DNA from 4 places in the Shewanella sp. NKUCC01_JLK genome. Region 3 is predicted to be linked to each of the others. Evidence: predicted binding sites of a transcription regulator. Region 3 holds the regulator's gene; each other region holds the start of a gene.
The links. Region 3 encodes LexA, which represses DNA repair genes until DNA is damaged. Its sites were predicted from a motif close to TACTGTATNNNNATACAGTA; they were not measured.

Region 1 (7,693 bases), on a different contig from region 3:
CCACAGGGTAAGGCACTCACGCGTCATGGTGCTAAAGCGGGTGATTGGATTTATGTCACGGGCACGCTCGGAGATTCGGCCTTAGGTCTGGATATCATTCGCGGCGCGCAACAGGCTAGAGCCGAGCATAAAGAATTCCTGATCAATCGCCATTATCGTCCAACACCAAGAGTCTTAGCGGGCCAAGCTTTACGTTCGCTTGCCTCCAGTGCTATCGACCTTTCCGACGGGTTTATCTCGGATATCGGTCATGTGCTTAAGGCTTCGGCAGTTGGTGCGGTTGTCGATGTTAATTGCATCCCGCTTTCACGGGCGATGCAAGATACCGTCAGCGAGGAGCATGCCTTAGGTTATGCGCTTACGGGGGGCGAAGATTATGAACTGCTGTTCACCGTTCCTGAAGCGCAAAAAGGTGCGCTTGAGACAGCGTTGAGCCATGCAGGAGCAAAGTTTGTTCGCGTTGGACAAATTTGTGCAGGCAGTAAGCTCAAGTTGCAACTCAATGGTGAGCCGTTTACACCACCGTATCACGGTTTCGAGCACTTTTAAGCGAAGAGCATGTTAATGAAATGGTTGTCAAAGGATCAGGTGCTAACGCGCCTGTCATTAAAAAATCCTGTCCACTTTTTGGCACTCGGTTTTGGTAGCGGACTCGCCGCTAAAGCGCCTGGTACTTTCGGTACCTTAGCAGCCATTCCCCTCTATTTATTGATGGCGCCATTACCGCTCACTTGGTATATCGGCTTAACCTTATTGAGCGCATTTGCGGGATTTTATATCTGCGGTAAAGCCGCTCAAGATATGGGGGTACACGATCACGGTGCGATTGTGTGGGATGAAGTGGTTGGGCTACTGATCACTATGATAGCGGCACCAGCAGGTTGGGGTTGGTTGTTAGTCGGCTTTGGTCTATTTCGCTTTTTCGACATCATCAAACCTTGGCCTATTCGATGGCTCGATGCCAAAGTTCATGGTGGTTTTGGCATTATGATTGACGATGTGTTAGCGGGCGTGTTTTCGTTTATTTGTCTGCAAGGGCTAGTCTGGTGTTTTAGCTAACATTATCGCTAACCCGACATGTTAGTTAGCATGGCCAACAACTAACCCTTAGTTTTTGATATAGCCCCTTAGCTTGTGATATAGAGTGTGTAGATTCAAGCGTTTAGCGACCTCATTCGTTATCTGATCCATACTACTATTGCAGCAGTTCCCTTGCGTTCGCGAGGGTATTGCTGGTGATAGTATCGCCACCTAACAGTCTTGCAAGCTCTTGGATACGCTGCTCACGATCGAGCGATTTCATTGTGGTCTCAGTACTGCCTGCCTTATTAAATTTATCGACAAACATGTGTTGATGACCATTGCCCGCAACTTGCGGCAAGTGAGTCACGCACAGTACTTGGGTCGATTCCCCTAAGCTGCGTAACATGCGGCCCACTACTGCTGCGGTGGGGCCGGAAATCCCGACATCCACCTCATCGAAAATTAATGTCGGTGTGGCAACTTTCTTCGCGGTAATCACTTGGATCCCTAGCCCTATCCGTGAGAGCTCACCGCCAGACGCGACTTTCGAAATCGGTTGCAAAGGTTGGCCAGGGTTAGTGGTTACCATAAATTCGATATTGTCACTGCCATTGGCTGACATTTGCTCGGGGTGGAAATTGACTTCGATCGTAAATTTACCCTTAGGCATATTCAGTTCGTGGATTGACTGAGTCACCAGTTTGTCGAGTTCTTTAGCATAGCGGGCTCGGCTTTGGCTGAGCTTTTGCGCATTGCTAAGATAAGCGGCTCTACTTGCCTCGACTTGAAGCTGAATTTCTTCAAGTTTACTTTCATCACTGTCTAAGGTGCTTAGCTCAGCCTTTAATGCTAAATGATGCTCGGCCAGTTTATTCGGGCTAACATGATGCTTACGCGCCAGTTGCATGGCTTTTGATAGCCGTTCTTCTAAATAGGCAAAATGGGTCGGATCGAGTTCAAGCTTACTCAAATAGTGCTGCAATTCGCCGGCACTTTCTTGCACTTGGATTAAGGCATCATTGAGCATAGTGTTGATATTGCTTAATGCAGGATCGTAGCTTTGCAGATCTTCGGCGAGGGAAACGACTCGATTGAGCAGCGACTCTATATTGTTCTCTTCGCCCTCTGTGAGTAACTCTAAGCTCGCCTGACAGGTATCAATCAACTCAGTGCCATTGGCCAGACGTTTGTGCTCTTGCTCAATCTCATCGAACTCATCAACTTTAAGATCAAACTCATCGAGTTCTTCTACTTGATATTGTACTAATTGCTTACGGGCAATACGTTCATGCTGGGAGGCTTCGAGTTGCTTTAGATCGGCCTCAATTTGCTTGCAGCGTTGAAAGCTAGCGGCAACCGTATCGATAAGCAATCTGTGGTTGGCATAACTGTCGAGCAGGGTGAGTTGATGTTCACTTTTTAACATTGCATGGTGGGCATGTTGGCCGTGAATACCAATAAGCAACTGACCCAGTAATTTTAGCTGCGTCAGCGGCACTGGATTACCATTGATGTAGGCGCGTGAACGGCCATCGCTACCAATAGTCCGACGTAGAATGCACTCATCATCGAGTTCAAGATCGTTATCTTCTAACCAACGTTTTGCCAGTGGAATATCATCCAAGGAAAAGCGGGCGCTGACCTCGGTTTTATTGGCTCCGGGACGAACACTGCTGGCATCGGCGCGATTGCCTAGGCATAGGCCTAGCGCATCGATGGCAATCGATTTACCCGCACCGGTTTCACCTGTGATGCTGGTCATACCGGGGCGAAAATCCAGTTCTAAAAAACGGACGATAGCGAAGTTATTAATGCTGAGTTGGCAAAGCATAGTGAATTCCTGTCGAAAAACATACCAAACCACTGTATTGATAAACAGTATATACTGATTTTATATACAGTAAAGTGGCTTGGGTAAATAATCGGCATTATCGGTAGTAAATATTTTTAATTAACTGATTATGCATAGATTCTTACTAAGCTTTCTAAGATAGGCAAACTGAAGAAAGTGACTAAGGTACCAAATAGAATACCCTGAGCACTGGTAGAAGCCTGAGTGTTATAACGCTGGGCAAGTAAGTACACGCTAGCCGCGGTGGGCAGTGCGCTCAAGATCACGCCCATGATCAGGTAGTCACCACTTACGCCAAAACGGTTAAGCATAAAGTAGACGAGTGCCGGTTGGATAGCCAGCTTGAAGAGGTTGATAAGGCTCAATTCGATAAAATTCTTGGGGCTAAATACGCTGCTATCTTTCTGGTAGCGCATTGCTTTGGCGAGTACCATGCCGATAGCAAATAGGGCGCAGGGGCTTGAGGTATTGCCTATTTGCTGGATCATTAGCGCCAGCCCTGACGGCAGTTTTATCTCTAGCGCCGAAATGCCGACGCCAATTAAGCTACCAATAACGATAGGGTTTTTACCTACCGCCATCGCCATTATGACTAAGGCGTGGTGTTGTCTTTGGGTGTTAGTGGCCAGTTCCATCGAGACTAAGGCGACGGCAAACATCAGCACGGATAATAAGCTGGCAATCGCGGCGGCGACTAACGCACTTTGCTGCTGCGGAAAGAGGATGATGAGCAGTGGAATACCAATAAATGCCGTATTACCAAAGGTGGCATTGAGGGCTCGAATAGCGGCAACCGCATGCTGTTTAGGGTTAGCGATCAGCGATAGCCCAAGGCAGACAAGATAAGTGATTACCATAGCTGTGCTGTAGCCCGCAATAAATCCCCATTGCAAAATCTCGCCAATCGGCTGCTGCGCGAGGGCGATAAGCATGATTGCAGGGAATGCAATATAGTAGACATATTGGTTTAGCACTTGGTCCGTATCGACGGGCAAGAGTTTTAGTTTTTGCACTAGTGTGCCGAGCAACATGATCCCGAAGACGGCAAACAGAGGGGTTAAAATGGTCATTTCCCTCACTCATCCTTACGATTAAATTTGAATAAACTCGTCCACCGTCGTCATTTTACTGTCGCTATGATTCTTGGTGGACAGAGTTACAGCACTTGCTTCTTTTTATGTCACTTTAAAGCCAGAGTTAGCGCCAGCGCAGTAAAACTCGCCACAAAATAACATACCATTTCAATCTAAGGCTATTGCGCTATGGTCGTATAAGTGAATAATTCAATGTTTAAAACACAAGCACTTAGTGAATTTAGCGTTTTAACGTCAATACCCAATATGTGAAATTAGGATATGCAATGAGTGATGATTTAGGCGCTGAACTACAACTTGTCTATCTTTTTGTGCATTTAGTCAATGCGGGCAGTTTTTCGCAGGCGGCGAAGGAGCTCGATATGCCCATCGCCACTGTGAGCCGCAAGTTAGCGAAGTTGGAAGAGAAGCTCGATAAACAGCTCTTTATGCGCAGCACCCGCAAGTTGCGACTGACAGAGGAAGGGCTGGCGCTCTTTCAACGCTACCAGAGTGTGGTTGCTCAATTTGATGAACTAAGTGGTTTAGGCAGTGATAAACCCGAGGGAACCTTACGCATCGCCGCGCCGATTTCGATTATTTCCATCGTGTTTATTCAAGCATTGAATGAGTTTGGCCGTTTGTATCCTGATATCCGTTTGCACATTTCCCAGAGTAATGAGTTAGTCGATTTGATCGATAAAGGCATAGATGTGGCGATTGTTGGCGGGGCTCAGCCTGATTCTTCTTGGGTATCGAGTACCTTAGGCGAGCTCGACTATTGCCTGTTTGCCACGCCAGAATACTTGGCTCAGGCACCTAAACTTGAGCATCCCGATGATCTTGAAGCCCATCAACTGATAAAAGTCTGGCCGCTGTTTAATTGGCATTTAAAGCATCCAAGCGGCGAGTCTTTTTATTTTAATGGCCCGACTAAGCTCACCCTCACTGATTTACACGGAGCGATTCAGGCGACCTTAGGCCATGGCGGGATCTTGTATGGTCCTGAACTATTTGTAAAACAGCAGATTAAAGAGGGAAAACTTAAAGTATTACTGCCTGAATGGATTGGCGAACAGAGGCGAATTTCGATTTTATATCATCAGCGCAGCCAGCAGCCGCTAAAGGTAAGAGTCTTTATTGAGTTTATGCAGTCAAAGGCGCCAGAGTTATTCTCTATGCGTTGATTTAACGAGGGGAACTGATTTTTAGCGTCTTTTAGGTTTTACGGTGTTTTTGCTCATGGTGTTTTGCGTTTGTTTTGCGTCTTGCAGGGTGGAGCGTGTCGCGGGCAGTATGCCGAGTTCTAAGAAGTATCCCACTAAACGCCGTAGTTCAAATAAAGAACCGATACGCTGTTGATCTTTGATGGTCAGTTTCCAACTGTCGGTTCGTCCTTCGCTATTGGTTAAGATAAATCCTTGATAAACAATCTTTCTCATTGGAATAACTCAATATTGGCTGATGGAACTTGCTAGCCTTGGTCTTACTCGTTTTGTGGCTTGCATGAAAGTGATTGCAGTCGAGACTAGAGGCTTATTGTTTAGAAACATTGTTTAGAAATAAGGGTGCTTGAGTAACCCCAAGCACCCCCATCAATTAAGCGACGCTGATACCGATATTTGATACGCCAGCTTCGATAATATCTTTGCGTAAACCCTTGACCAGTTCTGCAGTGATCTTCGGATTTTCTTCAATAATTTCCAGCAGAGAATTTTGTAATTCTTTCTCTTCTTCCATGACTTCATGGGCGAAAACGAAATCATCTAATGCTTCATCCACCAAATCGACATCGCTGATCGCTTCGATGTAGTTAGCCACTGTGCTGGATGACAATTTGCTGATATTGACTATGTCTTCTTCAATTTTGCCTTGAATCGCACCCAGTAAGGTCGATATGGCGACCACTGCATCCATAGCAGGGTAGACGCCATAGGCTTCAAAATCAGCAGGATCTGGGGTGTTATCTTCCAAGCGTTGCAGATGCACATCGACATTGAATTTGAGCTTGGAGTCGTACTGGGATTGCCACAATAGTTCTAATGCGGTACTCAACACAGTAGGATCGCCAAACTCACAGACTTCGGAAAACAGTTGATAGTTGGGCAACATACGTTGGCAAAGTGCAGTGGCAAAGAGTTGTTTTTGTGGCAGTGTTAACGCCTTGAGACGTTTAAAAAAGCCCGTTTTTTTGGTCATCTGTTATTTCCGCTGATAGCTGTGATATCACTTGATTTGCCGCAGATTCTACCTTAGTTAACTCATCAAGTAACTCTAGTATTTCGGGTTCGAGATCTTCAACCGATGTTTCACGTTTTAGTGCTGATTCAATTTCTTGGCATAATCTTTGGGTTGTTGGCACGCCGCAGTAGCAGCTCGCACCATGCAGCTTATGGATAGTACTGAGCATGACTGGGTGATCGTTTTGACTTAGCGCCGTTTGAATCGTCGCCACGGTTTGCGGCAATGAGTCGAGCAACATTCTGAGCATATCTAAGGCGAGATCGGCCTTGTGATTGGCTTGGGTTAAGCATAAATCCCAGTTCAGCGTATGCAGGTCAAAATGGGTGAACTTAGGTCGAGTGATCCAGCGATGAATAATGTCTTTGAGCGCCGCTTCATCAATAGGTTTAGGTAAATATCCGTCCATACCACTGCCTAAAATCAGTTCGCGTTCTTCGGCAATGGCATGGGCTGTCACGGCAATTATCGGCGTGTTGCGGTTCATCGAGCCTTGGCGAATTTGCTTCGTGGCGCTAATGCCATCTGTGCCAGGCATTTGGATATCCATAAAGATCAAGTCGAAGGTGCGAGTCTTCGCCTGTTTAACTGCCTCATCACCGCTGTTGACGGCAACCACAGTCGTCACTAATTCGCTGAGTAAAGTATCAATCAGTTTTAAGTTGGCAAAGTTATCATCTACCGCTAGCACAGTTAAAGATTGGCGCGCAACCGGCGTTGATATTGTCGCAGGGGCTATGATGTCGTACTCCATCGGTGGATAGAGTAAGTTGCGCGCAAGCTGATGCTCACTGACTGGCAGAGACAACACCACATCGGCATTCGGGCGAATAAATTGGGTTAAGGCATCCTGTTCTTGGCAATCGTATAGCACGATAAGGCAATCTGTTTTGGTCTTCGCTAAGTTTAGTGTACTTACCAGTTGTGCTGAATCGCTAAACCCATGGCAACTCAAGAGAACATAGTCGTATGGCGCTTCAGCCGTGGTGAGCGTAGTCAACAAGCTTGGGATATGCTGATGATGGGTGACTTTTGTATCCCATTGATTCAATTGGCGGCTCAAGACAGCATGAGTCAGCACTCGCGGTTCGTAAAACAGTATAGTTTTGTCTTTGAGTTTTTCGAGCGGCAGTGAGTCACCTATTTGGAATTGACCTAAGCCGAGCGGCAAACTGAACCAGAAGTTTGAGCCTTTTTCTGGGGATGAAGTAAAGCCGATTTGGCCGCCCATTTGATTCACTAAACGTTTAGTGATCACTAAACCTAAGCCGGTGCCACCAAAGCGGCGCGAAATCGACGAGTCTGCTTGGCCAAAGGCTTGAAATAAAAAGTCCTGCTGGCTTTCATCTATACCAATACCAGTGTCGACCACATCACAGCGCAGTACTACTTGTTCATCCGACTGGCTCTGCAGTTCGATTTTGACCATCACGCTGCCAGAGTCAGTGAATTTAATCGCGTTACCAACCAAGTTATTGATGATTTGGCATACGCGCATGGCATC
Region 2 (7,693 bases), on a different contig from region 3:
TCTAGCCAAAACCAGCGCATCAGCAAAACATAACTTGATGGATCAACAAGCTGCCACCCACAGAATCGCCGATGCCAGCGATCATATTGCCGCCTCAGTACAAGAAGTATCAGTCAGTGCCAGTCATGCCGCCGATGCCGCTAAACAAGCCGACGTATTTACCGCCGACGGTCAGGCAAGAGTGAAAAAAACCATCAATGTGATTCGTGAACTTGCGGGAGATGTAGGCACGGCAGAAATGCAGATCAATAAACTCGAACAGGAAGGCCAACATATTGGCCGCGTGCTTGAGGTGATTCAAGCCATTGCCGAACAGACGAATCTATTAGCCCTTAATGCTGCAATTGAAGCGGCGCGCGCGGGCGAACAAGGACGCGGCTTTGCAGTGGTTGCCGATGAAGTGCGATCCCTTGCCTCTAAGACTCACCAATCCACCGAAGAAATTAAATTAATGATCGCCAATGTGCAAAATGGCACTCAAAGCGCTGTGGCGGCGATTAATATCGGTAATGAAAAGGCTATCTCAAGCGTAGAAGCCGCCAGTAATGCCGGTGAAGCCTTAGCGCATATTGCAGAAATGGTCAGCCAAATTAGTGAGATGAATAATCAAATCGCCCTAGCAGCTAAAGCGCAAACCACTATGGCCAACGAGAGTCATCAAAATATTCAACACATTGCCGAACAGTCGGAGGAGAGTCTACGAACCACTGATGAAATCTACGCAGCAAGCGTACAACTCTCGTCAATGGCGAGTAATCTCACTGCGCTGGTCAGCCGCTTTAAACTGTAATTTGTTGAGGGTGAAAGCTTTTATATAAGTTACCTTTTGTAAATCAGTGATGTTTGAAAAGTCCCCTCTAACGAATAAGGGAGCATAAACCTGTCGCAGTGATTATCTGAATTCAGGTGCTCCCTTATATTTAAACAGCAAAGCTAGCACTGATTAGCAGCGCTTAACCACTAAGCCTCTTGCCGCGCGCAGGTTGACTAACATAGGTAACATCAACGCAAGGATCACTATCAGCATCCCTACCAACTGAATTTCCGTCACCGCCTGCCCCATGGCTAACGCCGTTAATGCTGCAAAAACGGGCACGAGATTAAAAAAGATCGATGCCTTAGCGGGGCCAAGCGCTTTAACGCCGTTAATCCAAAACAGATAACCGAGCACAGTGGCGAACAAACCTATGTAGAGCACGCTAGAAAAAGCCGTTGCCGACACTTCCATCAACTCCAGCCAAGGGTGAAACTCACCTCGGCCAAGCCCAACCACGGACATAGACACACTGGCAGCTATCATACTCAGCAAGGTAAATGGCAACACAGGCAACCAATGGCCGACCCGTTGCGAACAAATGGTATAACCACTCCACGCCAACATGCCGGCGGCAATCATCACATCACCTTGGTTAAAACTAAAGTTGAGCAACTGCTGAACACTACCGTTGGTGATCACTAGCAGTACGCCCGCCAATCCACCCACTAAGCTAAACACTTGTTGTCTGCTGAGCCATTCACGCTGTAATAGCGCATTGACGATTGAAGTCACCAGCGGGCTGAGCGCCATAATCAAGGCACCATTGGCAGCAGAGGTATGCTGCAGGCCATTAAATAACGCCAGATTTAAGCCGCCCACACCAATCACACCCACTAACGCTATGACAATATATTGCACCAAACTCAATTTGGGCCAAACCTGACGAGTAAAAACGATATATAACGCTAGAGTCACAGCCGCAATGGTAAAACGCCAGAAGACGAGGGATTCTCCTGACATCTCCTCCAGCACTCGCTTAGCAATCGGAAACACACTGCCCCAGCTAAAAACGCAAATCAGTAGACAAACGAATGTCATGTAAGGTGTATGGGATTTCATATCGGCCTCTAGGGAGGTAATTGGGATTGAGCTTAGTTTATAAGTTTCATATATTATTAAAACACACAATATTGAGAGCTTAAATTCCAAATATGAAACTTAATTATTCCTTAGACGATATGCGCTTATTTTGGGTGGTGGCACAGCAAGGGAGTTTTAAGCTCGCGGCGCAGCATTTAGGCATTCCACCTTCAACCTTAAGCCGTCGAATCAATCTGTTAGAACAATCCTTAGGTCTGCGTTTACTGCACAGAGACGCCCATAAAGTCAACCTTACCGCCACAGGTCAGCGGTATCTCGAACGCTGCGGCCCGCTGTTTATCGAGTTAAACCAGGTATCTGGTGAGTTGCATGCGGATAAACATCAAGCGGTTGGCAAATTGCGGATCTCGGCGCCCATCAATACAACCTATCGCTGGCTAGGTGAATCACTCAACGCCTTCCAACGGCATTATCCCAATATTGATATCGATTTAAGTCTGTCGAACATGAATATCGATGTCAGTGAAAACGCCATCGATATCGCCTTTCGAGTGGGCGAACCTAAAGATCCCGATTGGATTGCAAGGCCACTTACCACGATTAGCTTTGTACTTTGCACCAGCACATCGGCAACGCAGTGGCATGCGCTGCAATCCATTGAAGAGCTGGATCAGCATCCGGTTATCATCGCCAAGCCCACAAAAACGTGGCGTTTACAGCACAATAGCACAGGGCAAAATGTCGAGTTTGAACCAAGGGGGAATATCAAACTAGCCGTCGATGATATGGCGATTGCCTGTCAGGCCGTGGTGGCGGGGCTTGGGATTGGACTCATACCCATCAGCATGGCGAGTGAACAGATACGAAGTGGCAAACTCATTCAAATACTGCCCGAGTGGCAAGGTATTCCGCGCACCGCCTACTTGATGTATCGCGATCGAGACAACCTGCCCTTACGGGTCAGACTGTTAATTGATTTTATGTTGGCGAATCCACCCGAGGCTTATTGAGCCAATGCAGGCATGAGTCTGCGGCTTATCGGCACCATAAACGGCTAGAGTGCTAAATCCAGCTGAGTCTGGCCGTTTAAGCTTGTGGCGACGACAAGAGTAGAATCGGTAAGGCCGACCGAAATACCCAATAGACGAATGCCACGGCCTTCTTGCCTTTCCATAGCCTGTGCGAGTAGCTCATAGAACATTACAATCGAGACTTCATCGCTGCGGTGCTCAATTGTAGTCTGCTTGAAATCGTTAAACTTAAGTTTGACCACCTGTTTATGTATTTTGCGTTCCTTAGCACTGCGACTTAAACGCAACGACAGTTCTTGGATCAAACTCGGCATCACCTGCTGGCACTGCTCTAAGCTATAAATATCCTTTGCTAACGTGGTTTCAACACCCACTGATTTGCGCTCTCTGTCGGCAGAAATACCCCGTTCATCTATGCCTTGGGAACGCTCAATCAACACGCCACCAAACTTACCGAATCGCGCTAAGAGCTCAGGTTTAGAATAAGCTTGCACATCACCACAGGTATTGAGCCCGAGCAAAGAGAGCTTTTCGGCGGTGACTTTACCAACACCGGGAATTTTACGCAGCGATAAGGTCTTAACAAACTCAGAAAGCGTCTCTGGCGTAATGACATATTGGCCGTTTGGCTTGTTCAGATCCGAGGCGACCTTAGCTAAAAATTTTACTGGCGCGATACCCGCCGATGCGGTTAAACCCGTTTCGGCTAAGATATCGCGACGAATGGCCTGCGCAATCAAGGTCGCAGAGCCCTTATATTGTTGGCACTCACTCACATCCAAATAAGCTTCATCTAAGGAAAGCGGCTCAATTAATTGGGTATATCTGGAAAATATTTCACGAATTTGTAGCGACACTTCTTTGTAAACCTGCATCCGGCCTGGTACTAAAATCAGCTCAGGGCACAACTTAAAGGCATAAGCCGTTGCCATTGCTGAACGTACACCGAATTTACGTGCCTCGTAACTACAAGTACTGATAACACCGCGACGGTCGCTACTGCCACCCACAGCTAAAGGCTTGCCACGGTACTCAGGAAAGTCGCGCATTTCCACAGCAGCAAAATAGCAGTCCATATCGATATGAATAATTTTTCGCACGTTGAATTCCTCCAACGCCAAAATACTGTATATAAAAACAGTAATCAAGTGTTCCTGATAGATTTGGGGCCAATAAGATGTGGCCTAGCGCTAGAAAAGAGAACAAGACAAGTGTGAGGAACAACAGACATGCTTAATAACTGAGTTTCCTAGGCCATTACACTCAGTGGCCTAGGTATTTACTCAACCTAACAATCTAAGGCTCACATCTTAGTTTGCAGGTAGTTTTGCAATCCAACACGATCAATAAGCCCAAGTTGTTTTTCGAGCCAATACATATGGTCAGACTCTGTATCGTCGAGTAATACTTCAAGGATTTCACGGGTCTGGTAATCTTGCTTCTGCTCACACAGTGCAATCACTTTGCGCAAATCGTCCGCGACCTTGTATTCGTAGGCGAGATCATTACGTAGCATCTCTTCTACATCTTTACCTATGTTCAATGCCTCACGGGCGGCAACATTGGGTGTACCTTCGAGGAATAAAATGCGCTGCACTAATTTGGCTGCATGGGCTTTCTCATCATCTGACTCATGGGCGATACGCTCATAGAGTTCATTCAGGCCCCAATCTTCATACATATGGGCATGGACAAAATACTGATCCATTGCCGAGAGTTCTCCCGTTAGGAGTCGATTTAACGCATCGATGACGTCTTTATCGCCTTTCATATCTTGCTCCTATTGGTCGCTAATTTGCGATTGTAGATAATTTTGAATACCGGTTAGCGTAATGAGCTCTTGCTGCGACTCGAGCCAATCTAAGTGCTCTTCTTCGTCTTCGAGAATATCTTCCAGCAGATCGCGGCTCACATAGTCCTGTTCGGCTTCACACAAGCTGATCGCATCACGCAGCAATGTAAGCTGCTCTTGCACCATGGCCAGATCGCAGTCGAGCATCTCTTGGCTATGTTCACCAATGCGAAGTTTTTCGAGTTGTTGCAGATTAGGCAGACCTTCCAAAAACAGCACTCGCTCGATGAGCTTATCGGCGTGCTTCATATCTTGGATGGATTTTTTGTATTCGACGTGGTTTAACTTCTCTAAGCCCCAATGTTTAAACATGCGGGCATGGAGGAAATATTGATTGATGGCGGTCAACTCACAGGTAAGCACCCGATTCAGTTGCCCAACCACTTTAGGATGACCTTTCATAAGTTACTATCCTTGGTAAGCGTGAAAAGATTGATCTAAATCAAGCTTCTAGCCTAGTACAATTTATCGACCAACTCAAATTATCTTTATATTTCACTCACTTAATGATGAAAAGCATTCTCATTCCTGCTTAGATTAACTTGCTATCCCACTCTAATCCCAAGGATAAATCTCAAATGATTAACCCGTGTAAGAAAATACGAGGCAAAAAAATAGCCCCCTAAATCGGAGGCTATGATCGAATCAAGACTATTTAGATAATGCGGTCTTTCGTTAACTTTTCACGACGCGCTTCTTCAGCGGCCATACGACGTTTACGTTTGTCACAAGGGTCATCACAATCACACGCTTTCTCAATCCCTAGAACACCTAAACCGCCACAACTTCCTTCAACGGCTTTGCGCTTGATGAGATAACCAATCGACATGAGCAAAAAGAAGACTAACAAGATCACAAATGCCGCAATAAAAGAGGTCATGGTTTACTCCAAAAACTAAATAAGGAAAGGCTTGAAGGCGTCGCTGTAATAGACCTTAAATCCGTCGCCTTGCTTTTCGATTAGCATTATCGCCAAGTGTTCCTTCTTGGCAAGCTCCAATGATGCTTCTGTGCCCAAAACCATCATGGCCGTCGCAAAACCGTCGGCCGTCATACAATTTTGATGCAATACCGTCACGGATGCTAACTTATGATTTATCGGCAAACCAGTACGCGGATCGATTATATGCGTAAAACGTTGGCCGTCTTCTTCATAATAATTACGATAATCACCAGAGGTCGCCATCGCCATAGTACCAGGTGCGATAACCTGTTGTACGGCTTCAGAGCCATCATTGGTCGGTTGCTCTATAGCAACACGCCAAGAGCTTCCATCACCTTTGGCACCTTTGATACTCAGTTCGCCACCGATTTCAACTAAATACCCTGTCGCGTGGTATTTATCAAGAATGGAAGCGATCTTATCAACCCCAAATCCCTTCGCGATTGATGATAAGTCTACATATAAATGGGTGTTGTGCTTACTTAGACGATTGCCTTCAATGGAAAGTTCACTAATCCCTGTTTTGGCTTTAGCCGCATCAATATCAGCCTGTGTCGGAACTTTCGTTGGACGCTTATCAGGTCCAAAACCCCACAGATTAACTAAAGGACCTAAGGTAATATCAAGTGCCTTATCCGTCACTTGATATAAACGTATTCCCTCTTGCACCACTTTTATGGTATCCGGTGAGACTTCAACGCTTTGCTCCAATGGCAATTGGTTGAAACGGGATAATTCTGAATTAGGCCGATAGGTCGACATCTGGTCATTGACTAGCTCAAGGGCTAAATCAATTTCCGCTTGAAGTAACTGCGCCGTCGGCATCTGCTCATTCGGGACGACTTTAATGTGATAAGTCGTGCCCATAGTGCTGCCGGCCAACGAAATGACTTCGTTTTGCTTTGAACAGGCTGAAACAAAAAAGGCCAGTCCCACGAGGACTAGCCAGTTAAATGAATGCTTTAGTGCTGAGGTATTGATCTTTAAGGTCTGAAACATAGTGACCTACTACTCTTATTTGGGCCCTTAAATGCAAAAGTTGCAGATGAAAGGTTAACCTCAACATCTGCAACTTTTCTATCTAGGACTAATGAACATTAGCCGCCGAAGTCATCCAACAGGATATTTTCGTCTTCGACACCAAGATTTTTCAACATACCAATGACGGCAGCGTTCATCATTGGAGGTCCACACATGTAGAACTCACAATCTTCTGGAGCATCATGGTTTTTCAGATAGTTTTCATACAATACGTTATGAATAAAACCTGTGTAACCATCCCAGTTGTCCTCTGGTTGAGGATCTGAAAGTGCCACATGCCATACGAAGTTATCATTCTCAGCCGCTAGGCCGTCGAAATCTTCTACGTAGAACATTTCACGCTTAGAACGTGCACCGTACCAGAAGCTCATCTTACGTTTAGACTGAAGACGCTTCAGTTGGTCGAAGATATGTGAACGCATTGGCGCCATACCCGCACCACCGCCGATAAACACCATTTCTGCATCGGTATCTTTCGCGAAGAATTCACCGAATGGACCAGATATAGTGACTTTATCACCCGCTTTTAAGCTCCAAATGTAAGATGACATCTTACCGCAAGGCAGTGTCAAGTTACGTGGTGGAGGCGTAGCAATACGCACGTTCAGCATAATAATACCGAACTCTTCTGGGTAGTTAGCCATTGAGTATGCACGGATAGTTTCTTCATCAACCTTAGATTCAAGATTGAAGAAACCGAAGTGTTCCCAGTCGCCACGGTATTGTGCAGGTACATCAAAATCTGCATATTTAATATGATGAGCTGGTGCTTCGATTTGAATATAACCGCCAGCACGGAATGGTACAGACTCGCCATCAGGAATTTGCAGCTTCAGTTCTTTAATGAAAGTGGCTTTGTTATCGTTAGAGATAACTTCACATTCCCATTTCTTGATACCGAAGATTTCTTCGTCAAGCTCGATTTCCATATCGTTCTTAACGTTAACCTGACAAGAAAGACGACAACC
Region 3 (7,693 bases):
TAAGCTAGTCAAAGTCACCGAACTCGCGGCTGCGGCATCATTGATACGCGTCATCACCCGATTAGCCAGCACGTTTACCGCTGGCGTTAACCAACTTGGTTTCTGCTCGGGATCATCGGCCAACTCAGCACGCCAGTTTGGCGCACGCTCATTTAAGAAATTTTGCAGGGTAATAGGCTCGCCAAAATTCACATAACCTTGGCCAAAATTACCTAATTTGCGAATGGCACCGAACACCTGCCACACAGATTCTTTTTTCTTTTTCTTACCGCTTAACTCTTTATGGTAAGTCGCCACTTCCATCACATGGTCATAGCCTAAATACACAGGCACAAGTGTGACAGGACGTTCAATACCGCGCAGTACGCTGTTCATCGTCATGGCGATCATGCCAGTTTTCGGCGCCAACAGACGGCCAGTACGTGAACGGCCGCCTTCGGAGAAGTATTCCACCGAATAACCTTTAGCAAACAGCTGGTCTAAATACTCACGAAATACTGCGGTGTATAGCTTGTTGCCATTAAAACTACGGCGGATAAAGAAGGCACCACCGCGACGGAACATAGGTCCCGCGGGCCAGAAATTGAGGTTAATGCCGGCAGCAATGTGCGGCGGAACCATGCCTTGATAATACAAAATATACGATAACAGCAGGTAATCCATGTGGCTGCGATGGCAAGGCACATAAACAATCTCGTGGCCATCATGGTGCAGCTGGCGAACTTGCTCGGCGCCTTTAATGTTGATCCCGCTGTAAAGCTTGTTCCACAGCCAAGTTAAGAAACGCTCGGCAATACGCACTAAACTATCTGAGTAATCGGCAGCGATTTCATCGAGGTACTCAATAGCCGTCTCGCGCGCTTGGGTCTCAGAAATCTTTTTACTGGCGGCTTCTTCTTGAATCGCTTTGCGCAGCGACTCAGATTTGAGCAACGAATGAAACAGTGCTTGGCGGTTTGGCAGCACAGGCCCTGTCATTACCTTACGTTGACGACGGAAATGCACGCGCGCAACCCGTGCTAACTTATGGGCAATCCCCATGTCGGTGCCATGTTCGTCAGCCATGTAACGCAGGGATACGGCATTCGAAAACTGCACGAAGTTATGTCGACCTAAGAACAGAATCATCAAGCACTTGCGCAGCCAAGTCGGGTTTTCCCGCTCAAATACGGCCGCCTTCATAGTGTCGTCTTCTTTCCCTGGCGTTCGGCCCCAATACAGGCTCACGGGCACCAGTTGAATATCCAATTCAGGACGTTCCTTATGCACGGCTAACAAACGCATAAAGCATTCGAGGAAAGGCTCATTACCAGCACGTTCGCCAAACAGTGGCTTACGTCCTTGAAGACAGACAACCCGAGGCGCAGTCACACCATTAGCCACTAGAGGCTCATAAGGGCTTGGTAAGCCTAACTTAGCCGTTATTTCGCTCAAAGCAGCGATGTCACTGAGGGATTCTGTTTTCATCACATAAACAAGGGGTCTGGAAGCATCCAGATTCAGATCGGCAAAGGGATCCTGAGGCACCACAATAGTGTGCACTAAGTGTTTTTGGATCCAACGTAATGATTTCAACCAAAGAGAGTCGTGTTTAGGCATTATTCTTATGCAATTAAGTGCGTTTACTAGCCCGATAGAATACCAGACTATGGGTAATATTCGCTAATTCTCTCCAACATAGCTAAAAAGTGGTTAATACTTGCGCTGCAAATAATACTGTATATACTAACAGTAACTGTATAGAAAAACAGGAAACACCATGAGACCTTTGACGCCACGCCAAGCTGAAATTTTAGAGCTAATTAAACGAAATATTGCCGATACTGGCATGCCACCCACTCGGGCAGAAATCGCAACCCGTTTAGGTTTTAAGAGCGCCAATGCGGCTGAAGAACACCTTAAAGCGTTGGCGAAAAAGGGCTGCATTGAGATCATGCCTGGCACATCTCGGGGCATTCGTCTGCCTGCGGAAATCGAAGATTTGACTGAAACAGGTTTACCGCTCATCGGCCAAGTGGCCGCGGGTGAACCTATCCTCGCCCAAGAACATGTTGAACAGTACTACCAAGTCGACCCAAGCATGTTCCATCCCGCCGCCGATTTTTTACTGCGAGTAAAGGGCGACAGCATGAAAAATATCGGCATTCTCGAAGGTGATTTGCTGGCAGTTCATAAAGTAGAACAAGCTAGGAATGGTCAAGTGGTTGTCGCTAGAGTCGATGACGATGTCACTGTTAAACGTTTCGAAAAAAAAGGTAATGTAGTCTATCTACATGCCGAAAATGAAGATTACTCCTCGATTAAAGTGGATTTAGGCTTCCAAAGTTTAACAATTGAAGGACTCGCCGTCGGTGTGATCCGTAATGGAGATTGGCTATGAATAAACTACTTGGCAATGCCCCCCGCCATCCGGGCCTGTGGCTCGATGAAGTCCGTGATGCCGACTATGACTGGCACCATGCGCCCATCGCCTGCATGCCAACTAAGACTCAAGGTCGCCAAGAATTAATTCATCTGAGTGCACAACTCGCTCAGTTAAGCCAACAGGGCCGTTGGTTAGTGCTCATCAACCCACCAAGTATTGGCTACAAGCAAATGCTCGCCAGTGCAGGTGTGCGTATGGATAGAGTCTTACTGGTACATGCTAAAGATGAAGTCGAAACCCTGTGGGCGATGGAAAAAGCCCTGACAAGTGGTACGTCCAGTGCAGTCATTACTTGGACTCAATCATTAGATGCGCGGGATAATCGACGCCTACAAATCGTGGCTAAAAGTGCCCGAGCTATGGGCATAGTGCTTGAAGACGTAAACAGTCACTTACATGCCGACGTACGCATTGAGCAAGGCAATCTCTTCGGTCAGCAATCTTTTTTTAGCTCTGTACATTAAATATTCATTTAATTTTTTACCTTGAAAGCCGCCTCACCTATGAATGTGAGGCTTTTTTTTGGCAATTTTTCAGATAATTAGATAAATAAGTGATCTTGATCAATATTTAAACAGCAAGTATGGTTGGTTAAGTCGGTGATGATATATCACCTTCCGTGGTCAATGAATCGAGTATTTATCGAACTCGAAGCGCCACTAAAAATAGAGAACAGATTTATTTCAGCAGTATGTGCCAGCGTGGCTAATTACCAGCAGTAACAATACTTGATTAAAAGTAACAGCCGCCAACGCACGTTGAAGTCAAAAAAGCTTTTTTGGGAACTGAAGAGTTTGCATAGAGTTGAGACTTACTGTGTTGCTCTTCTTTGTAGTTGCTATTCGCAATTGGCAGAGGAGAAGTCTTGTGAAGCAATTGTTGTATTGTTTACTCGTGGTGCTTTTCGCACCACCGTTGACCGCCGCGGACATGCGGTTCAACATGACCCCTGGCGTGACCGAGATCAGTGGCAAGGTTTATCACTTGCACATGACCATCTTGTATATCTGCTGCGCAATAGGCCTAGTGGTCTTTGGCGTCATGATTTACGCCATGATCAACCACAGAAAATCCAAAGGCGCTGTCGCGTCCCACTTTCACGAAAGCACTAAAGTTGAAATCGCTTGGACGATTCTGCCATTTATAATTTTGATCTTAATGGCGATTCCAGCGACAAAAACTTTAATCGCAATGGAAGATCCCAGCAACGCCGATCTCACCGTAAAAGTCACGGGTTCCCAATGGAAATGGCATTACAGCTATTTCGATCAAGATATTGATTTTTATAGCATACTGACAACACCCAGAGCACAAATCGAAGGCACCGAAACCAAGGGTGAAAACTATCTATTGGAAGTCGATAAACCGCTCGTTCTACCGATAAACCGCAAAATCCGCTTTCTGATGACTTCAGAGGATGTCATCCATTCTTGGTGGGTGCCCGCCTTTGCAATTAAGAAAGATGCCAATCCAGGATTTATCAATGAGGCCTGGACTCGCATCGACAAACCCGGCATTTACCGTGGTCAATGCGCCGAGCTCTGCGGTAAAGACCATGGTTTTATGCCTATCGTAGTACAAGCGTTACCCGAAGCCGAGTTTGAGGCTTGGGTCACAGAGCAGAAACAAGCCGCAGGTGCTGCGGCTGAAGCCGCTCAAGCCGCTTTATCACAAACCCTAAGTAAAGAAGAGTTGATGACTCAAGGTGAACAAGTTTACCTCGGGCACTGCGCAGCCTGCCACCAGCCCAATGGCGAAGGGTTGCAAGGCGTATTTCCGCACCTTAAAGGTAGCCCGATTGCAACGGGACCACTCAGCGGTCACCTTGAAATTGTGCTCAACGGTAAAACGGGTACTGCCATGCAAGCGTTTAGTAAGCAATTGACCGCACAAGAAATCGCGGCAGTGACTACCTACGAGCGTAATGCTTGGGGCAATAATACTGGCGATGCAGTGCAAGCCAAAGACGTCAACGAGTACATGAACGGCAATTCTGCACAAACATCCGCCGCGGTACCAAGCAGTATAACCCCGACACCCGCGCCTGCAACAGACGTCTCAGCTGCAGTCGATCCCGCAAGCCTCCCCACACTCAGCCATGACGCCCTCATGGCCGAAGGTGAAACTGTCTACTCGACCTTCTGTGCTGCCTGCCATCAAGTGACAGGTGCAGGAATACCACCCGCCTTCCCCGCGCTAGTGGGTAGCGCTATCGCCATTGGACCAGTCGCCAATCACATCGATATTGTGATGCACGGTAAAACAGGCACGGCTATGCAGGCATTTGGCAAACAGCTTAGCCCACAACAACTTGCAGCAGTCATTACCTATGAACGCAATGCTTGGGGCAACAATACCGGCGATACAGTGCAACCTGCTGATATCGCAAGTCATGGACAGTAGGGGATAATGATGAGCACAACGACTCAAGATCAAACCGCAGCCCATGATGACCATCATCATGGTGCGCCAAAGGGCATCATGCGCTGGCTGCTAACCACCAACCATAAAGACATAGGTACTTTGTATTTATGGTTCAGCTTCATTATGTTCTTAACCGGTGGCGCTATGGCCATGGTGATCCGCGCTGAACTCTTTCAACCTGGATTACAATTGGTCGAGCCCAACTTTTTCAACCAAATGACAACTGTTCATGGGCTGATCATGGTATTCGGTGCGGTAATGCCAGCCTTTACAGGGCTCGCTAACTGGCTGATCCCTATGATGATAGGGGCGCCCGATATGGCGCTGCCACGGATGAATAACTGGAGTTTTTGGATACTCCCCTTCGCCTTCACTATCCTTCTCAGTTCGCTATTTATGGAAGGTGGCGGACCTAACTTTGGTTGGACCTTCTACGCACCACTATCAACAACTTATAGTCCAGATAGCACGGCGCTCTTTGTATTTTCTATTCACATCATGGGGATAAGTTCGATCATGGGCGCAATCAACGTGATTGTGACCATAGTGAATTTACGCGCGCCAGGCATGACATGGATGAAGTTACCATTGTTTGTGTGGACTTGGCTTATCACGGCATTCCTACTGATCGCGGTTATGCCCGTACTCGCTGGCGCAGTGACTATGGTGCTGACAGATAAGTTTTTCGGCACGAGTTTCTTCGATGCGGCTGGCGGCGGCGATCCTGTGATGTTCCAGCATATTTTCTGGTTCTTCGGCCACCCTGAAGTCTACATCATGATCTTGCCGTCCTTTGGCATCATCTCTGCCATAGTCCCAGCCTTCAGTCGTAAACCCTTATTTGGCTATGCATCCATGGTTTATGCTACGGCTAGTATTGCAATTCTGTCGTTCCTCGTGTGGGCGCACCATATGTTCACCACAGGTATGCCTGTGTTTGCCGAGCTGTTCTTCATGTATTGCACTATGTTGATTGCAGTGCCAACTGGAGTGAAAGTGTTTAACTGGGTTGCCACTATGTGGCGCGGCTCACTCAGTTTCGAAACGCCCATGCTGTTTGCTGTAGCCTTTATCATACTCTTCACTATTGGCGGTTTTTCGGGATTAATGCTCGCCATTACACCCGCCGACTTCCAGTACCACGATACTTATTTTGTTGTGGCACATTTCCATTATGTGCTCGTGACTGGTGCGATTTTCTCCATCATGGCAGCGGCCTATTACTGGCTACCTAAGTGGACGGGACACATGTACAACGAACGACTGGGACAATGGCATTTCTGGTGCTCGGTGATTTCAGTCAACGTGCTGTTTTTCCCGATGCATTTCCTTGGGCTGGCAGGAATGCCAAGGCGTATCCCTGACTACTCGATTCAATTTGCCGATGTTAATCAAATCGTCTCGATTGGTGGGTTCGCCTTCGGCTTATCGCAATTGATTTTCTTAGTATTAGTAATTAAGTGCATCCGTGGCGGCGAAAAAGCCCCCGCTAAACCTTGGGAAGGTTCCGAGGGTTTAGAGTGGACATTGCCAAGCCCTGCGCCTTACCACTCCTTCACGACACCACCTGAGGTGAAATGAAATGGCAACCCAACACCAGCAAGATAAACCTAAATCAAATCGTAAACTTATCAGCATGTTAGTTATCGGCTGTATTGGAATGTTTGGTTTTGGATTCGCGCTGGTGCCGCTCTACGATGTGTTGTGCGAGCAACTCGGTATCAATGGAAAACCCTCCAATACCGCGAGTAGTTATCAAGCAATCACAGTAGATACAAGCCGAATAGTGACTGTGGAATTTATTTCTCAGGTACAAACAGGCATGCCATGGACATTTGCGCCACAAACCAAACGGCTCGAAGTTCACCCTGGCGAGCTAATCCATACGGCATTTTTGGCGCGCAATATGTCCACTAAAGCAACGATTGGCCAAGCGATACCTTCAGTTTCGCCCGGCCAAGGTGCCGCTTATTTCAATAAAACAGAATGCTTTTGCTTTAATCAACAACCCTTAGCGGCGGACACTAGCGCTGAACTGCCGCTCATTTTCTATGTGGATCCTCAGTTACCTGAGTCTATCCACACTCTGACCCTCTCTTACACTCTCTACGACATTACCGACAAGCAGTTAGCGTCTGCCATAGAGCAAGGAGCTGCAAAATGACAACGAAACATCAGTCTTACTACGTTCCATCCCAAAGTGTCTGGCCTATTGTAGGTGCCATTGGCTTGTTCTTAATCGCCTCTGGTGCAGGCCTTTTCGTGCAACAGTTGAAATCAGGTGCATCCGGTGGCGGTTATGTGCTGCTGGTTGGGATAGCTGTGATCCTATTCATGCTGGTAGGTTGGTTTAGAACCGTGATCCAAGAGTCGATGGCAGGGCTCTATTCTAGCCAAATGGATCGATCGTTTCGCCAAGGTATGAGCTGGTTTATTTTTTCGGAAGTCATGTTTTTCGGCGCTTTTTTCGGGGCACTATTTTATGCCCGCATGTTCGCAGTGCCTTGGCTCGGTGGCGCATCGAATAATGCCATGACCCACGAAGTACTCTGGCCTCAGTTTGAAGCTATTTGGCCGCTCATTACTACGCCAGATGGCACTAAAACCCAAGCTATGCCATGGACTGGACTGCCATTAATCAACACTATCGTACTGCTAACCTCCTCAGTTACCTTACATTTCGCCCATGTCAGCCTAGAAAAAGGTAAACGTTCTGCCATTACTCTCTGGCTTGGTATCACCATACTCTTGGGTATGGGTTTCCTTGCCTTACAGGCAGAAGAATATATGCATGCCTACCGGGAAATGGGACTCACCCTGACCTCTGGGATTTATGGCAACACC
Region 4 (7,693 bases), on a different contig from region 3:
TTCCATTCAATATTAGGTTTAACAGAGTCTAACGATGCTAATTACACTATCGATTATTGGCGGTTTTATTATTTTAACCTTAGGCGCTGAAGCCCTAGTTCGTGGCGCGAGTTCAATCGCTCTACGTTTAGGTATTACGCCACTTATCATAGGCTTAACTATTGTAGCCTTTGGTACTAGCGCACCAGAACTGGCTGTGAGTGTAAAATCTGCTCTAGCAGGAAACAGCGGTATCGCCTTAGGTAACGTTATTGGCTCTAACATTGCTAACATAGGTTTGATTTTAGCCATCACGGCACTTATCCGCCCTATTCAAGTGCAATCTCAAGTCGTAAAGCGTGATATCCCTTTGATGATATTGGCTTCTATGTTGTTCTGGGCACTCTTGTTAGATGGCGAGCTCAGCCTAATTGACGGTGTGATATTGCTGTCACTACTGTTCGGTTATTTAGCCTTTAGTTACATCAGCTCGAAAAATGGTAATGAAGAGGAAGAGATTGAAGCAGGTCCAAATAATCCGCTACTTTCAGCCCTATTTATCTTAGTCGGTATTGGTATGTTAGTCGGTGGCGGTATTTTGTTTGTCAACGGCGCAGTAGATTTAGCCAAGACCTTCGGTATCAGTGAAGTCATTATCGGCTTAACGATCGTGGCGATTGGTACCAGTATGCCAGAGTTAGTAACTTCTGTTCTAGCGGCACTGAAAGGTCAGAGTGACATAGCCATAGGTAACGTTGTCGGTTCTAACATATTCAATATTTTGGGTATTTTAGGTATTACTGCAATAGTACAGCCAGTATCATCACTTGGCTTCCAACCCTTTGATTTCATAGTGATGTTGGCATTTGCCATCATGATTTTACCTTTCGCTTGGACAGGATTTCGTATTGGCCGCCGCGAAGGTTCAGTATTACTACTGTGCTACTTAGGTTACTTGGGCTACCTAATAAACCAAGCAAGCACTCAAGCTGTGGTATAACACTTAGCTGCTCATTTACGATAAAAAAACACCGGAGCCTCTCCGGTGTTTTGCTCTCTAGGTATTGCTGTCCTTTATTCATCACGCACTTTCTTTAAAGCACACCTCATAAAAAATATAAGCAAATAACTCAACTGATGACATTTGTCATGCCAAAGCCATGACCTTTGTGTCTGCACTTCTTCTATCGAATTTCTGATAATGAGCCCGTACCCAAACATTGGGAAACTCACTCAATAAGGAAATACCATGAAAGCATTACTCCTCGCCTCCAGCTTTTTGCTTATCAGTACTCACTCGTTTGCAGCAACGCCATCAAACACTAACATCACCAATGTAGACGCGGCCTCGAATGCGATGAATCTAACGCAATTACAACAACTGAGCGGTAGCACTCAAGATTATGATAAAGCCTATGCGAACTATCGCTTAGCCATCAGTGCCAATGTAATGGGGCAGAAAACACTCGCTAGCAGCGCACTGAGTGCAGCGCAAACCACATTAGAAGCACTCGAAACCAGCCAAGCGAATGCAGAATCCCTCGCGCTATTATCGTCGGTTTATGGCATGCAAATCGCCTTAGACAATAGCAAAGGTGCAACGCTCGGCATGAAATCCGCCAAGGCGATTGCCAGTGCCGAACAATTAGAACCACAAAATCCACGGGTAGCGCTTATTAAAGCCATCGCCGCCTATAACACGCCAGCCATATTTGGCGGCAGCATGCAAAATGCTAAGACCTTAGCCACTACGGCCATAGAAAGATTCGCCCAGCCTTGCGACAATATTTGCTGGGGTGAAGCCGAAGCCTACACGTGGCGCGGGCTCGCTAAACAGGAATTAGGCGATAGCCAAGGCGCGATTGAAGATTGGCAACAAGCGATCAAAGTACAAGCAGATTACGGTTGGGCAAAATTTTTGCTTCAACAAAATCAGCAATTAAGTGCAAAATAGACAAAGTTGTTAACGGGGATCTATGGCGCTGACGATAGCGCCAATCCCTAAAAAGAATAAATTAAAACAGATGCCATCGGTGGGCATTGAACAACCAACTCAGTGACACAGAGGCATCATGATAAGCACTCCCCTTCAGCTCGAACGAAAACTTGCTTGGGTGTATTTGATAAACTTAGTGTTTTATCTGATCCCACTTGCCATAAATCCCTATCCAAGTTGGAAAATCGCCCTCAGTTTTGCTGTGTTAATCCCTTTTATTGCCAGTTATTTTTGGACTTATAAGTGCAATAGCCGTAGCGCCTATCTGCCCATTCTCATTATGGTGGTCATAGCAATAGCGATCACACCAATCAACCCAGGCTCTATCTCGCTATTTACCTTTGCCGCCTTCTTCATTGGCTTTTTTTATCCTCTCCGGACCTGTCTGTTGGCTATTGCAGCCCTCATCGGCCTGTTGTTTGCCCTCAATGAGATTTACCACTTTAACAGTTACTACTTTCCGCTTTACGGCTCGGGATTAGTGCTCGGCGTGGGCATGTTTGGTGTCGCCGAACGCAGACGTTATCGGCATAAATTGAAAGAACAGCAAAGTGCCCAAGAAATTACCACCTTGGCCACTATGCTTGAGCGTGAACGTATCGCGCGGGATCTACACGACATTATGGGGCATAGCCTATCTTCCATCGCCCTTAAGGCTGAGCTAGCCGAAAAACTTATCGCAAAACAAGAATATGAACTCGCATCAACCCAATTGATTGAGCTAGGACAAATTGCGAGGGAAAGTTTAAGCCAGATCCGCCACACAGTGTCAGACTACAAACACAAGGGCCTAGAGAGTTGCGTGACGCAGCTTTGTAAATCCTTAAGGGATAAAGGCTTAAGTGTCGAGCTCAGTGGTGAGCTACCCAAGCTAGGTGCAAGCACAGAAAGCCAACTGAGTTTGATCCTCACCGAACTTATTAATAATATTCTCCGCCATAGCGGTGCAAGTGAATGCTCTATCCACTTTTCTAAGCAATCAGACCGCCTGCTGCTAGAAGTCAAAGACAATGCCGCGGCCAAACCTTTTATAGAAGGTAATGGCCTCACTGGTATACGCGAGCGTCTCGACAGTTTAGGCGGCAGCTTGAGCTATAATCTCGAACAGGGATATAGATTTACCGTCAGTTTACCTTTGCAGGGAGCAACACATTAATGAAGATTTTATTGGCGGAAGATCAAGCTATGGTGCGAGGAGCACTCGCCGCACTCCTTACGCTTGCAGGGGGTTTTAGTATCACCCAAGCGAGTGACGGCGACGAAGCTCTAAGCTTACTCAAACAGCAAAGCTTTGATCTCTTGCTAACGGATATCGAGATGCCCGGCCGCACAGGCTTAGAGCTGGCTACATGGTTAAAGGAGCAACATAGCCAAACTAAGGTTGTGGTCATTACCACCTTCGGCCGTGCGGGCTATATTAAACGTGCCATCGAAGCGGGTGTGGGCGGCTTTCTGCTTAAAGATGCGCCCTCGGAAACCTTAGTCAACGCGATTCAACAAGTGATGGCGGGAAAACGAGTGATCGATCCTGAACTTGCCATGATGGCGATTGGCGATGTCGACCCGCTCAACGATAAAGAACGCCGCGCTCTTCGCCTCGCTAGCGAAGGCAAATCCACCTCCGACATCGCCGAAACTCTTTTTATCGCCGAAGGGACTGTTCGCAACTACCTCTCTGAAGCCATAGCCAAACTCAATGCCAGTAATCGAATCGATGCAGCCCGCATTGCCAAGCAAAAAGGCTGGTTGTAATAACACTCACAGTTAACCACGCTTTCAGCCTAACGAGATCTTATCAACAATTTTGTGGTCTTAAGGCCACAGAAGGATATTAGCTATGCTTCCAAACAAAATTTGATAACACCCTAATTCCCCTTGAGATTGCCTTACGCTTATTCTCTGTTAATATATGTATAAATTCACAGTGATTGAGTGCTAACGACTTGCAGCAATTGGATCTTGTTCCGATCACCGACCTCAAAGGCGTCGCCAAAAAGGTCGCGGAGAAACTCGCAAAGCTCGGCATCACAACAGTACAAGATCTGCTGTTTCACTTACCCCTGCGCTACGAAGATAGAACCCAAATCTATCCCATTGCCGCCCTCAGCCTAGGCGGTTATGGCACTATAGAAGCTGAAATCCAATCGACACAAATCATCCAAGGCCGCAAGCGCATGCTGGTCTGCAATGTGCGCGACGATACGGGCAGCTTAAGCCTGCGCTTCTTTAACTTTTCCGTTGCTCAGCGTAATGCCATGCAAAATGGTTTGATGATCCGCGCCTACGGTGAAGTGCGCCGTGGTAGTCATCAAGCTGAGATAGTGCATCCAGAATATAAAGTGGTGTATCCCGGTGAAGATGTTCACCTGAGTGATACCCTAACGCCGATTTATCCCACGACTGAGGGCTTAAAACAGGCGAGTTGGCTAAAGCTGACGGAGCAAGCCTTGGTATTGCTGGAAGAGGGTGGCTTAACTGAGCTGCTGCCACCACAATTGCAACCTAACAACATCAGCCTTAAACAAGCGCTGCAGACGCTACATCGTCCTCCTGCGGGGATCTCTCAGTTCGATTTAGAGCTAGGCCAACACCCAGCCCAGCAACGACTCGTGCAGGAAGAATTACTCGCCCACAATCTCAGCATGTTACGCCTAAGGCAGCGCAGTAATTTAGATGCCGCTGTCACCATGCAAGCCACGGGGCAGTTGCTCAATCCCTTCCTCGCGGCTCTGCCCTTTAAGCCGACGGGCGCCCAGCAAAGAGTCGTGGCTGATATAGGCAAAGATTTAGAAAAACCGCACCCTATGATGCGCTTAGTGCAAGGGGATGTTGGCTCTGGCAAAACCTTAGTCGCGGCGATGGCGGCATTACAAGCGATTGAAAACGGTTATCAAGTTGCCATGATGGCACCGACCGAGTTATTGGCCGAGCAACATGCAACTAACTTTGCCGCTTGGTTTGAGCCACTCGGACTTAAGGTAGGTTGGCTGGCGGGAAAACTTAAAGGCAAGGCCAGAACCCAATCCCTTGCGGATATTGAATCCGGCGCAGCCCAAATGGTGATTGGCACCCATGCCATCTTCCAGCAGCATGTGGTCTTTAGCAAACTCGCGTTAATTATTATCGATGAGCAACACAGATTCGGCGTACACCAACGCTTAGGCCTGCGGGAAAAGGGCGTGAACCAAGGTTTCCACCCGCATCAATTGATCATGACAGCCACACCTATTCCCCGCACGCTTGCGATGACGGCCTATGCAGATCTCGACACGTCCATTATCGATGAACTGCCGCCGGGGCGAACTCCAGTGACCACAGTGGCGATTGCTGATTTACGCCGTAACGAAGTGCTTGAACGGGTGCGTAACGCCGTCATCAGCGACCAACGTCAGGCCTATTGGGTGTGTACTCTGATTGAAGAATCCGAAGTGCTCGAATGCCAAGCCGCCGAAGACACAGCCGAAGAACTGCGCCTCGCCCTGCCCGAGCTCAATATTGGCCTAGTGCATGGCAGGTTGAAGAGCGCCGAGAAACAGCAAATCATGGCCGACTTTAAGGCAGGCATTATTCATCTACTGGTAGCGACAACCGTGATTGAAGTGGGCGTCGACGTACCTAATGCCAGCCTGATGATCATTGAAAACCCTGAACGTTTAGGTCTAGCACAGCTGCATCAACTGCGCGGACGAGTCGGTCGAGGCGCCATCGCAAGCCATTGTGTGTTACTCTACAAGGCGCCGTTGAGCCATACCGCCACCCAAAGACTGAGTGTACTCAGACAAAGCAATGATGGTTTCATCATAGCGCAGAAAGATTTAGAAATTCGTGGCCCAGGTGAAGTGCTTGGCACTAAGCAGACGGGACTGGCTGAGCTCAAAATTGCCGATCTGGTGCGCGATCAAGCTTTGATCCCACACATTCAGAAATTAGCGAGCCATGTAATGGCGCAAGCCCCCGAAAAGGTCGATGCAATTATTTTACGTTGGCTCGGGCACAGACAGCACTATGTGCAGGCTTAGGCCGTAAATATTAAAGGGTAAAGAACGAGGCGTAACATCTGCCTTTACTCGAAATAAATTGTTTATGTTCAGCTAAGCGCTATAGACAAGCGCATGGAAACTTGCAAAATGAACCTGCGGCCTTCAAATAACCCGCTCTTGCACTTTAATGTTAGCTGCATGTATTCACCAAGTTACCTTGACACTCAAGCGAAGGATGTAAAATGCAAGTTAATCAAGATGATAGAATAACACCTCAAGAGACGTCTTCTAGCAGCAATCGCTTTGCGCTTTTTGCGATAGTGCTCGTCGTGCTACTTTCTGCCGGAGGATATTATTACTACAGCGGTGATTCTGACTCACCTAAACTCATTCCTAACGCCCCTATTGTATTGCCTGAAACACCGCCATCTGAACCTATGACGCTCGAAAGTGCGCCAGAGCCTGAAACCACAGAGACGACGCCTGCCGTTACAGAAACGAACATCAATAGCACTGAAACCACTGCAGTGGCAGAGCCTGAAGTTGTCGTAGAACCTGTGCCTGTGCTGGCTGAAAGTGATGCATTTGTGCAACAAAAAGCCCTCGCCATGATCAATAACAATGTGCTGAGTTCTTCGTTAGTGCAGCAAGATCTCGTCCGCCAATTTGTGGTATTCGTGGATAACCTAGCTCAGGGTGAATTAACCCGTAAAGTTAGCCCACTTAAAGGACCAGAGAAGCTGTTCTCAGTCTCAGAAATCACCAACAAAGTGTATTTAAATCCTGAGGGGTTCCACAGATACGACGCCTATGTTGACTCGATTGCCAAAATGGACGAACAGAGCTTAATCACAACTTACAAGCAACTGACGCCGCTCCTAGAGGAAGCTTTTACCGAACTCGGCTACAGCAACGCCAAATTTAACGACAGAATGCTGCAAGCAATTAAAATGTTACTCGCAGCACCTATTATTGAAGATCCGATTGAGCTGAATTCAATTAGCGTTAACTATCAATTCGTTGACCCTAACTTAGAGGCACTACCCAGTGCACAAAAACTGTTGATCCGTATGGGTCCAGAAAATACTCGCAAGTTGAAAGTAGCGCTGCGTAAAATCGAGAGTCAATTGTCGCAATAGGTTATCAAGCTCATGCCAAAAGGCGCTCAGTGCGCCTTTTTTCATTTTAACCTGTAAGTTAAAGTGTCTGCGAAATCAGATAGCCACTGCGATATTTGTTACTCAATGTCGAATAAGCGCTGCAAATCACAGCACTTGATCCCATTCCGTTAACCCGCACAATGCAAATGGCTTCATAAAAAGAAGGGGTATAGTGTAGAATGACCACGCTGTAGAGGGCATTTCGAGCGTCATTCTTCTAACGCGTATACTCCTCACTATGGTATGACAATCCATTAATGTTCTAACTTAGTTAGGGATAACTAAGACAGCTTAAATTTAGTGTCGAGGCAAAGTAGTGCAACTAACATTCAGCATTCTCTCTTGGGGCGCTTGGGCCCCCCAATATCAGCACCATCAAAGTTGGCAAACTTGGTGCGAGAGTTCGGCTGAGCTCAATCTCGATACGCCACCACAGTCGGATACCACCGCTCCCGCACTCAAACAAATTCCCGCCATGCAGCGCCGCCGTTTTAGTCGCTTGACTAAGATGATGTTAGAGGTGAGTTTTCAGTGCGAAATGCCTGCAAATTGTCGCTCTATTTTTGCCTCGCGCCATG

Region 1: the regulator LexA is predicted to act here: its motif matches at 2,885-2,904, upstream of recN (DNA repair protein RecN).
Region 2: the regulator LexA is predicted to act here: its motif matches at 4,013-4,032, upstream of dinB (DNA polymerase IV).
Region 4: the regulator LexA is predicted to act here: its motif matches at 3,883-3,902, upstream of recG (ATP-dependent DNA helicase RecG).

What each region holds. Positions count from the first base shown of each region.
Region 1 is NZ_JAHKRD010000011.1:176,036-183,728, forward strand. Features, by position in the region: gene thiL (thiamine-phosphate kinase) at 1-549, shown strand, start outside; gene KO537_RS13640 (phosphatidylglycerophosphatase A) at 565-1,059, shown strand; gene recN (DNA repair protein RecN) at 1,196-2,854, opposite strand; gene KO537_RS13650 (AEC family transporter) at 2,983-3,945, opposite strand; gene lldR (LysR family transcriptional regulator LldR) at 4,236-5,135, shown strand; gene KO537_RS13660 (DUF3319 domain-containing protein) at 5,157-5,390, opposite strand; gene KO537_RS13665 (YjaG family protein) at 5,548-6,147, opposite strand; gene barA (two-component sensor histidine kinase BarA) at 6,122-7,693, opposite strand, start outside.
Region 2 is NZ_JAHKRD010000017.1:88,806-96,498, forward strand. Features, by position in the region: gene KO537_RS17725 (methyl-accepting chemotaxis protein) at 1-790, shown strand, start outside; gene KO537_RS17730 (DMT family transporter) at 944-1,876, opposite strand; gene KO537_RS17735 (LysR family transcriptional regulator) at 1,969-2,868, shown strand; gene dinB (DNA polymerase IV) at 2,913-3,989, opposite strand; gene bfr (bacterioferritin) at 4,193-4,660, opposite strand; gene bfr (bacterioferritin) at 4,670-5,143, opposite strand; gene nqrM ((Na+)-NQR maturation NqrM) at 5,397-5,621, opposite strand; gene KO537_RS17760 (FAD:protein FMN transferase) at 5,637-6,683, opposite strand; gene nqrF (NADH:ubiquinone reductase (Na(+)-transporting) subunit F) at 6,782-7,693, opposite strand, start outside.
Region 3 is NZ_JAHKRD010000015.1:39,536-47,228, reverse strand. Features, by position in the region: gene plsB (glycerol-3-phosphate 1-O-acyltransferase PlsB) at 1-1,599, opposite strand, end outside; gene lexA (transcriptional repressor LexA) at 1,760-2,380, shown strand; gene KO537_RS16320 (SulA-like leucine-rich domain-containing protein) at 2,377-2,889, shown strand; gene coxB (cytochrome c oxidase subunit II) at 3,293-4,828, shown strand; gene ctaD (cytochrome c oxidase subunit I) at 4,838-6,430, shown strand; gene KO537_RS16305 (cytochrome c oxidase assembly protein) at 6,432-7,013, shown strand; gene KO537_RS16300 (cytochrome c oxidase subunit 3) at 7,010-7,693, shown strand, end outside.
Region 4 is NZ_JAHKRD010000012.1:72,342-80,034, forward strand. Features, by position in the region: gene KO537_RS14140 (calcium/sodium antiporter) at 35-979, shown strand; gene KO537_RS14145 (hypothetical protein) at 1,229-1,933, shown strand; gene KO537_RS14150 (sensor histidine kinase) at 2,052-3,131, shown strand; gene KO537_RS14155 (response regulator transcription factor) at 3,131-3,727, shown strand; gene recG (ATP-dependent DNA helicase RecG) at 3,919-5,994, shown strand; gene KO537_RS14165 (DUF3014 domain-containing protein) at 6,198-7,094, shown strand; gene KO537_RS14170 (beta-ketoacyl synthase chain length factor) at 7,432-7,693, shown strand, end outside.